3 regions of the Lactobacillus sp. B4007 genome follow, and region 3 is predicted to be linked to each of the others. Evidence: predicted binding sites of a transcription regulator. Region 3 holds the regulator's gene; each other region holds the start of a gene.

Region 1 (3,273 bases), on a different contig from region 3:
TGGTAACTAAAGCTGATAAGAAGCTATTTTTCAAGAAATTTGACGAAATTCTGATGCGGGCAGAATAAGTTTGATAATGACAAAAAAAAGACGAAATTCGTTTAACGAGTTTCGTCTTTTAAGTTATTTAAATATTTAGGCTTAGGCGATTGAATCCCATGCTGGCAGGTCAGTTACTGGACCTTCGGCTAAGGCAACTTGTTCAGAAGTTAGGTACTTTTTGTGGACAACTACTTCATAAACATATTCTTTAAACCATTTGTCGTTCATAACGAAGAAACCTTTGTCACCGTTCTTTTCGCCCCAGGAGTTTTCGACTTTCCACTGGCGAATTTGGCCTTTATCTTCATCGACACCAACTAATACCATTGCATGGCTGGCGTAACCTGAACCGGTCCGTAGACGGTCAGCTTTTGACATGCTGAGATCGACGCCGTATAAGTCACTGTACTTGTACAAATCGCTGTCAAGATATCCTTGCTTGCGGTCGCTTTGAACAAGGACATCATTACCAAACCAAACAGCTTCACCATCTTTTAACTGGTTAACAGCGTAAGTTTCTAAGTATTCCATCGGTACATTCAAGAACTTAATTCTGCAGACGCCGCCAACGTTATCAGCAAATGGAATGCCATACAACTTGTTATATTCACGATCAGGAGCGTTAGTTAAAACAACGTAATCATTAAAGTCAACCTCGCCCATGTACTTGTGTAAAAATTCAAGTGGTGTCAAGTCTTTGTCCAAGTGGTACTTCTTGTCATCATCGCGGTATTCAAGGTCAAATTTCTTTGGTGGCTCACCGACTGCAATTGCCGTCATCTGGTAGACTTCACTTAAAAATTGCTCGCGTGCTTGCTCGACTTCTTTGTCTTTGCCTGCTTGCTTCAATTCCCGCAATACTAATGCATCTTTTCTCAATTTATCGCCTAAAGTCTTGCCAAACGCATCAGTGTTATTGGCGTTGAAACTTTCAGGCATGGCGTATGACGGAACGACACCATATTTTTCGATTAAAGCAGCACCCATATGAAAATGTCCGCCATCTTCGCCGGCTCCGCCTAAGATGGCTTCAACCGTACGTGAATTTAATTTTTCATCAGCGGTAGCCAAAATGTTGTCATAAAAAGTGTTGGCACGTTCAATTTTGTCCCAGAAAAAATTATAACTTTGTGAAAAAGTAAAATTCTTGCAGTGATATTTTTTACCAAATTGATGACGCAGTATGTTCAGAGTGGCAAATTCCCAACAGCGGCCTGAATGAAGTTGGTTAGTAACATTTTCAGTATCTAATTCTGTTGAAAAAACACGTGTCAGTTCATTTTGAACCCGCTCGTTATAAGCTGCCATCGAAACGCCGCTTTTTTGAGCAGCACGGGCAACAACCTGATTTTTGGGGTTGTCATTAAAATTGTTCGCAAACTTTTCAAGCTCTTGAACAGTAATTTTGTGTCCCATTAATAATTCTCCTTTTTTAATCTAATTTTAAATTACTTTATATTTTAAGCCAAAAGAAAAACGGGTTCAATAGCTGAACTCGTTTTAGAGAATTATTTGTATTGGCAACTTATCTTGAACTTCTTGCAATCTTTATTAAATAAGTTAATCAATTTGAATTGAATTATCACTTTGACCAGAACTTTGTTTTGGTAAAGTAATAGTCAATACACCATTATCATACTTTGCATGGATCTCACTTGCAACCACATTTGGTAATCTGAAGCTGCGAGAAATGTGACCTTCGCTTCTTTCACGGTGAATAAGACTATTATTCTTATCATTAGATAGGTCTTTGAATGATTTTCTAGAGCCTGATACGCTCAAAATGCCGTTATTGTAGTTTAAGTTAATATCGTTTTTATCCATTCCAGGCATGTCTACTTTGATAATGTATTCTTTATCATTTTCAACAACGTCTGATTGCATTAATTTGGCCATATCGCCATCGTCAAAAAATTTTCTTGGAAGATCAAACCAATCGTTCATCGCATCAAATAAGTCATTGTGCCGATTCATCATATCATTTGCCATAGTAAAAAGCTTCCTTTCAAATTTAATTAAGTTTTGTAATGGGGTGTTTGCTATTTCCTCATTACAGTTATTATTATAGTACCTAGAAAATTAAAATTAAAGCATTTAGCACTCTTTATTTTCGAGTGCTAAAAATAAAAGCTGAAAACTGTTGTGGCAGTAATAATAGCTTGTGGAAAAATTTTTTCTAACAAACAAAAGGAGTAAAAATATTGGTTTATTATCAGAAAATGACGCCGGAAGGTTACCAAAAAATTAAGAACGAAATTGCTGAATTGAAAAAGGATCGTCCGCGCAGAATTAAGATTTTGCAAGAGGCCCGGGCACTGGGTGACTTGTCGGAAAATACTGAATACACTGAGGCCAAGCGTGATCTGGGTCACTTACAAAGCCGCGTGCGGTACTTAGAAAAACAACTAAAATATGCTGATGTTGTTGATAAAACCGCTGATGGGAAGGTTGACCTTGGTAAGACAGTCACACTTAAATTTGATGATGATGACGAAACAGAGAAGTATAAAGTAGTTGGCCGGATGGAAGCAGATATTGCCGACGGAAAGGTTGCGTTTGATTCACCTCTTGGGCAAGCAATAATGAAAAAAGAGGTGAATACGACAGTTAGCGTAATGGCGCCTGCGGGAGAATATCACGTTACTATTATGGCAATTGACTAAATTTTGCACTTGATTAATCGAACTAGCGTTTGTATAATTAACTTTAGACGAACAAAGGTTTGTAACAAGGAGTGGAAAAAATGTATGATTATCGTTATGAACCCCACCGCGTAGTGTTTATGATTGATAATAAGTCATTTTTTGCAAGCTGTGAGGCGCTAGAACTAGGACTTAATCCCATGAAGGCTGTGCTGGCAGTGGTGTCCCATCAGCCTGATAGCAAGTATGGTTCAGGGTTAATTATGGCGGCTTCTCCTTTAGCAAAAGCAAAGTATGGTTTAACTAACGTGATGCGTGTGCGTGATTTGCCCACTAAAAAAGATGCACCTGATTTATTGCTGGTTGATCCGCACATGAATTTATATATTAAGCGCAGCATGCAAGTGCTGGATATATTTCGTGAGTATGCGGCGGATGAAGATATTCATGCGTATTCAATTGATGAAAGTATGATCGATATGACCAAATCTTGGCATTTGTTTGGGGATGATCCCTATTTAGTCGCACGTAAAATTCAGTGTGAGATTAGGGATAAGTTGGGCTTATATACTACTTGCGGAATTGGTGA
Region 2 (3,273 bases), on a different contig from region 3:
TGAGAAATAAGCCTTTTTTAAGTAAAATTATTTTTTCATCATTAGTAAATTGATTACGAGTATTTGCTCAGTTATTTACAAATAATTTTTTAATTACCATGTAAAGCGGGTTAATTAACAGTAAAATCGTGTTTTGTGATTGTGTTAGATTGTGAAAAAACATTTGCAAATATCAGTAAGTTATAGGTAAAATAATATTAATTGATGAGTGAATTCACAAAAAAGCTCACTAGTGATATTAAGTTGGAGGCTTTTTAAAATGGAAAAAATAAAAATACCTACAGCGACAGCGAAGAGACTGCCGCTTTACTATCGTTACCTAATTATCCTGAATGAAGCTGGTAAAGAAAAGGTTTCATCTACTGAATTATCAGAAGCAGTTCAGGTTGATAGTGCATCAATCCGTCGTGATTTTTCATATTTTGGTGCTTTGGGTAAGCGTGGGTATGGCTATGATGTCAAAAGTCTCCTATCCTTTTTTAAAAAGATTTTAAATCAAGATACTTTAACTAATGTTGCATTAGTTGGTGTAGGTAATTTGGGACACGCCTTGCTGAACTATAACTTCAAACGAAGCAATAACATCCGAATTTCCTGTGCTTTTGATATTAATCCTAAAATTACGGGCAAAATTTTGAGTGGCGTTCCTGTTTATGAAATGAGTGAATTGCAAAAGCAGCTGAGTGACCAACAGATCACCATCGCTATTTTGACAGTGCCGTCAGATTCTGCACAAAAAACAGCGGATGACATGGTCGAAGCTGGCATTAAGGGCATTATGAACTTTACGCCAATTCGGTTATCAGCCCCAACCGGGGTTAGAATTCAAAATGTTGACTTGGCGACTGAATTACAAACCCTCATTTATTTCCTTGATTCGGATAAAGATAAGAATAGATAAATTTATAAAGCCGCCGCTGCAATGGCTAAAGAAAATTAGCACTTTAAGTAAAAAAGTGCTAATTTTTTCTTGCTTTTTTTATTAAAAGGGGGTATTATCATATTTGTAAGTTAGCACTTGGTTAATAAGAGTGCTAACAAATAACAAAAATGATTTTAAATTAAAATTAGGAGGGACAAACGTGTTACAACCAATTGGTGATCGCGTGATCGTAAAAGTTAAAGAAGAAGAAGAAAAGACTGTAGGCGGAATCGTCCTTGCTTCAAATGCTAAAGAAAAGCCAACAGAAGGTGAAGTTGTTGCTGTCGGTGAAGGCAGTTATGCAGAAAACGGCAACAAGATCCCAATGTCAGTTGAAAAGGGCGACGTTGTTCTATATGACAAGTATTCTGGCACTAACGTTGAATACGAAGGTGAAAAATTCTTAGTCCTTCATGAAAAAGATATTTTGGCAGTGGTTAAGTAATTAAGGAGCGAAAATTATGGCAAAAGATATTAAATTCTCAGAAAAAGCAAGACGTTCCCTATTAAAGGGTGTTGATAAGTTAGCTGATACTGTTAAGGCAACAATCGGTCCTAAAGGTAGAAACGTTGTCTTAGAGCAATCTTATGGCAATCCTGAAATTACTAACGATGGTGTTACCATTGCTAAGTCAATTGAATTAAAAGATCACTACGAAAACATGGGTGCTAAGCTAGTTGCCGAAGCTGCACAAAAGACTAATGACATTGCTGGTGACGGTACCACTACTGCAGTTGTGTTAACTCAAGCAATCATCCGTGAAGGAATGAAGAATGTAACTGCTGGTGCTAACCCCGTAGGTGTTCGTCGCGGAATTGAAAAAGCTACCAAGGCTGTTGTTGATGAATTACATAAAGTAAGTCACACTGTTTCTTCAAAAGATCAAATTGCGCAAGTTGCTTCAGTTTCATCTGCTTCAAAAGAAGTTGGTGACTTAATCGCTGATGCAATGGAAAAAGTTGGTAACGATGGTGTTATCACAATTGAAGACTCACGTGGTATTGAAACTGAATTATCAGTAGTTGAAGGTATGCAATTCGATCGTGGTTACTTATCACAATACATGGTAACTGACAACGACAAGATGGAAGCAGATTTGGACAACCCATATGTTTTAATTACTGACAAGAAGATTTCTAACATTCAAGACATCTTGCCATTATTGCAAGAGATTGTTCAACAAGGTAAATCATTATTGATTATCGCTGACGATGTTTCTGGTGAAGCACTCCCTACTTTAGTATTGAATAAGATTCGTGGTACTTTCAACGTTGTTGCTGTTAAGGCTCCAGGCTTTGGTGACCGTCGTAAAGAACAATTACAAGATATTGCCGCTCTTACTGGTGGTACAGTTATTACCGAAGATCTTGGTCTTGAATTAAAGGACACAACGATTGATCAATTAGGTAAAGCACGTCGCATCACTGTTACTAAGGACTCAACGACTATTGTTGATGGTGCTGGTTCAGACGAAGCAATTAAAGAACGTGAAGACTCAATCAGAAGTCAAATCGAAGAAACAACTTCAGACTTTGACAAGAAGAAGTTGCAAGAACGTCTTGCTAAATTAACTGGTGGTGTAGCTGTTATTCATGTTGGTGCTGCTACTGAAACTGAGTTAAAAGAACGTCGCTACCGGATTGAAGATGCTTTGAACTCAACTCGTGCCGCTGTTGACGAAGGCTACGTAGCTGGTGGTGGTACTGCATTAGTTGACGTTATCAAGAACGTTGAAGACCTTAAAGGCGACAATGCTGATGAGCAAACTGGTATCAACATCGTTTTACGTGCATTGACTGCTCCAGTACGTCAAATTGCTGAAAACGCTGGTGAAGATGGTTCAGTTATCTTGAACAAATTACAAAGTCAAGACCCTGAAGTTGGTTACAACGCTGCTAACGGCGAATGGGAGAACATGGTTGAATCTGGTATTATTGACCCAACTAAGGTTACCCGTACTGCACTTCAAAACGCTGCTTCAATTGCCGCATTATTATTAACAACTGAAGCTGTTGTTGCTGATATTCCAGAAGACAAACCAGTAGCTGATCCTAATGCTGCCGCTGGTGCCGGTGCTCCAGGAATGATGTAATTTTAAAAAGATTAAATAAAAATCGCTCGGTTGAGCGATTTTTTTGTGTATTTGTTAATTTTACCTACTTAAATAAATATAATAACAATGCTGTTTAAAGTACCTTTACAATAAAAAGACAAAGAATTAATATTAAGTAAACTTTAATGCGATTTGTTTATTTATTGTAGGAGAAGATTAATGCTAAACAAAAGAATATTAGTAAAAAAATCTCAAAAATGGCCTTTGTGTGGCATAGTAAGTACTTTGATGGCTGTT
Region 3 (3,273 bases):
TGGTTCTTTACCCTCTAAAACTGCTACTGCTGAGTTAGTGGTTCCGAGGTCAATACCGATAACTTTTGACATTAATAATCTTCCTTTCAATTATTGTGCAACAACAACCATTGCTGGTCTTAGTGTACGATCTTTATATGAATATCCTTTTTGTAAAACTTGAACAACGTGATCTTTTTGTTCATCATTTTCAGCTTCTACAGTTTGTACTGCTTGATGTAAATTAGGATCAAATTTAGCTCCCTCAGCTTCAATTTCACTGATACCATGATCCTTCATCGCCTTAATCAAAGAATCCAAAGTCATTTGGACACCCTTTTTAAGTTGTTTAGAAGCTTCATCATCTACTTTAGTATTCAAGGCACGTTCAAGGTTATCCATTGCTGGTAGAACATCCTTTGCTAAAGATTGTGATTCATACTTGATTAATTGTGCACGCTCATTATTGTAGCGATTTTGCATATTTTGCATTTCCGCTTGACTACGAAGGAATTTGTCCTCCAAGTCTTTCTTTTCTTCTTGAGCTTTGACTAAATTTTCCGCAAGCTTTTTTTCTGCGGATTTTTGATCTTTGTGTTCGTCAGCCTTAGTACTTACTTTGCTTTTTTCATCTTTTTTAGCTTTTTCTGTTTGACTTTTATCTTTGGCCAAATCTTTTTCGCTAACATATTTTTCCTTACTCACGGCTAACCTCCTTTATTTAAACCTACCATAATATTCAAGTAGTTTCTTAGCCAATTCATTTCTAAAGTATTCCAAAAGGCCAATAACTTGTGAATATGGCATATTATTCGGGCCAAGTAAAGCAATTATGCCCTTGCCATGGGAGCCAACGCTATACTCTGCCGTAAGCAGACTATAATCTCTTAACAAATCATTTGACAATTCAGAACCCAAACTTACACGTACCGGATATTTTCCACCATCTGAATTAGTCTTGTCATCAACAAAATTAGAAATCAAATCATTGTGATCAATCAATTCATATAGTGAACGCAAGCTAGAAACATCATCAAACGAACTATTATTCAATAAGTTGATTTGACCATCAACATACATCTGCTCACTAGCAGCATCGTTAATAACATCTTCAACTAAATCAATTAGTTCGCTTACATGATTACTCGTTAGCTTTTTACCCAAGGTCTGATTAAGCAAGGTAGGAGTTATCTCACTTAAAGCTTTTCCTACGAGTTCATCGTTAATCATCCGCACAGCTTTTTCTACTTCATCACCGTGAACATTATAAGGTAAGCTGTAAACTTGGCTATGGACGTTACCATCACTAGTTACCAAGATAGCCATAATTTGGCGATTAAATAACGGTACGATTCGAAAGCCAGTGATAGTTAAATCACTATTTTCGGGTCCCTCTGCAAAAGCAGTGTAATTAGTCAAGTCAGAAAGAATTTTGGCAGCTTCCTGTACAATCTCGTTGACTTGGTGAAAAGGCTGATCTAATTGACTAACAATTTTCTGGTAAACAGACGACGGGATTTGAAGAGGTTCAAGTAAATTATCTAAGTAATACCGATACCCTTCAGTAGACGGTACGCGTCCACTTGAAAGGTGTGTTTTCTCAAGTAATCCCTTGTCTTCCAAAGCAGCCATTTCATTACGAATAGTTGCACTCGAAACTTTAATTGGCAACTGATTCATGACCGTTTTAGATCCAACCGGTTCATGCGTTTGCGTAAAATCATTAATAATTGTCTTTAAAATTAATTCTTGACGTTCGGTCAACATAAAAATCGCCCTCACTTTTAGCACTCATACTTATCAGGTGCTAACAATTATTATGATACTAGTTTTTAGCAGAATGTCAAGTCGAGTGCTAAACTTTTTTATGACAAAATGCAGTTTTCTAATTAACCGGAAAAATTTATTAGTTTCTCTGGGCAAAATAAGCCTTTATTTCAGCTTCATCTTGTTTCATCTGCATTTTTAGCTCGTTCAAGTTAGCAAACTTAATCTCACCACGTGTATACTTGTACCATTTTATAACCATGTCCTCGTCATAAGCTTCTTCATTAAATCCAAATAAATTAGATTCAATAAAAATCCTCTTATTATCATTAATAGTTACATTATAGCCAACACTGGTCATTGAGTCATACCATTGACCCTTAATTTTAGTTCGGGTTGCATACACGCCAACCTTTGGCACCACTTTGTTAGTATCCCATACTAGATTAGCTGTAGGAAAGCCCAATTTATGTCCATTACGCAGACCATGACCTACTGTCCCAGACATAACATATGGCGCACCCAAAAGTTTTTGTGCTAAGTCCATCTGACCAGCAGTAATTGCCTTTTTAATTTCCGTCGAGCCAATCTTTTGACCATCATAAGATTGTTTCGGAACATCAATTATTTCAAATCTGCCTCTAGCAAATTTAGGAAAATTTTTCATATTAGCAATATCTTTAGGACCATAAGTATAATCAAAGCCAGCCACTACCGTGTCAGCACCCAGTTTGACGACAATGTTATCAACAAATTCTTGTGCAGTTAACTGGCAAAATTGCTCATTAAAATGCATGACCAATAAATAGTCGACACCAAGTTTTTGCATTTTATAGGCTTTTTCACCTAAATTATCTATATAGGTAACTTGTGAATTTTGGTAAACCTCTTTAGGATGACGGTCAAAGGTCATTACAACCAAGGGCAAGTGCTTGTCGTCTGCCTTTTTTTTGGCAATTTTAATTAACTGTTGGTGTCCGAGATGGACGCCATCAAAAAAACCAAGCGCTAAGATAATATTAGTTGAAAATAGCTTTTCGCCGATGGGGTAAGTTAAATGGATAATGTGCACGATAAATAACCTTCATTTCACCTATTCGTTTTGTAACAGCATCAAATCAGGGCGATAAACAGCATCATCCTTTTGATAGATTGCTTTAACGCTATTATTGTACCTTAATGCAACCTTTTTTGCATTCGTTTTCAAAGGGATTGAATTGCCATTTTTTACTTTTAGCCATTGACCACTAGTTAAATCGCAAGTTTCATAGTCCTTAAAAAAGGCACCAATTGGTTGAATAAAGTTGATCACTTCATCAGGATGAGCAATAATTTGATCAAGTTTAACCGCTTGATCAATGGTAAAACCAGAACTTGCAGTCCGGCGTAATGTTTTCATCACGGCTGGAACCCCGAGCCGGGTGCCTAAGTCATTAACAAGGGATCTTACATATGTACCTTTACTACATTCAATTTGAAAATCAAATTCTTGAAAACCGGTTTTTGAATCAAATACCGGTTCAGACA

The links. The regulator HrcA, encoded in region 3, represses chaperone genes, less so after heat shock. The targets are predictions, from matches to a motif close to TTAGCACTCNNNNNNNNNGAGTGCTAA.
Region 1: a site for HrcA is predicted at 2,137-2,163, ahead of J3U54_RS01340 (Hsp20/alpha crystallin family protein). Genes of this name have one in related genera too.
Region 2: a site for HrcA is predicted at 1,012-1,038, ahead of groES (co-chaperone GroES). Genes of this name have one in related genera too.

Annotation. Positions count from the first base shown of each region.
Region 1 is NZ_JAFNPA010000001.1:268,769-272,041, reverse strand. Features, by position in the region: gene J3U54_RS01350 (nucleoside hydrolase) at 1-68, shown strand, start outside; gene J3U54_RS01345 (C1 family peptidase) at 142-1,458, opposite strand; gene J3U54_RS01340 (Hsp20/alpha crystallin family protein) at 1,603-2,031, opposite strand; gene greA (transcription elongation factor GreA) at 2,244-2,705, shown strand; gene J3U54_RS01330 (nucleotidyltransferase) at 2,786-3,273, shown strand, end outside.
Region 2 is NZ_JAFNPA010000001.1:16,410-19,682, reverse strand. Features, by position in the region: gene J3U54_RS00085 (redox-sensing transcriptional repressor Rex) at 260-901, shown strand; gene groES (co-chaperone GroES) at 1,083-1,367, shown strand; gene groL (chaperonin GroEL) at 1,384-3,015, shown strand; gene J3U54_RS00070 (SLAP domain-containing protein) at 3,196-3,273, shown strand, end outside.
Region 3 is NZ_JAFNPA010000003.1:233,031-236,303, reverse strand. Features, by position in the region: gene dnaK (molecular chaperone DnaK) at 1-72, opposite strand, end outside; gene grpE (nucleotide exchange factor GrpE) at 91-684, opposite strand; gene hrcA (heat-inducible transcriptional repressor HrcA) at 697-1,746, opposite strand; gene ribF (riboflavin biosynthesis protein RibF) at 1,886-2,818, opposite strand; gene truB (tRNA pseudouridine(55) synthase TruB) at 2,840-3,273, opposite strand, start outside.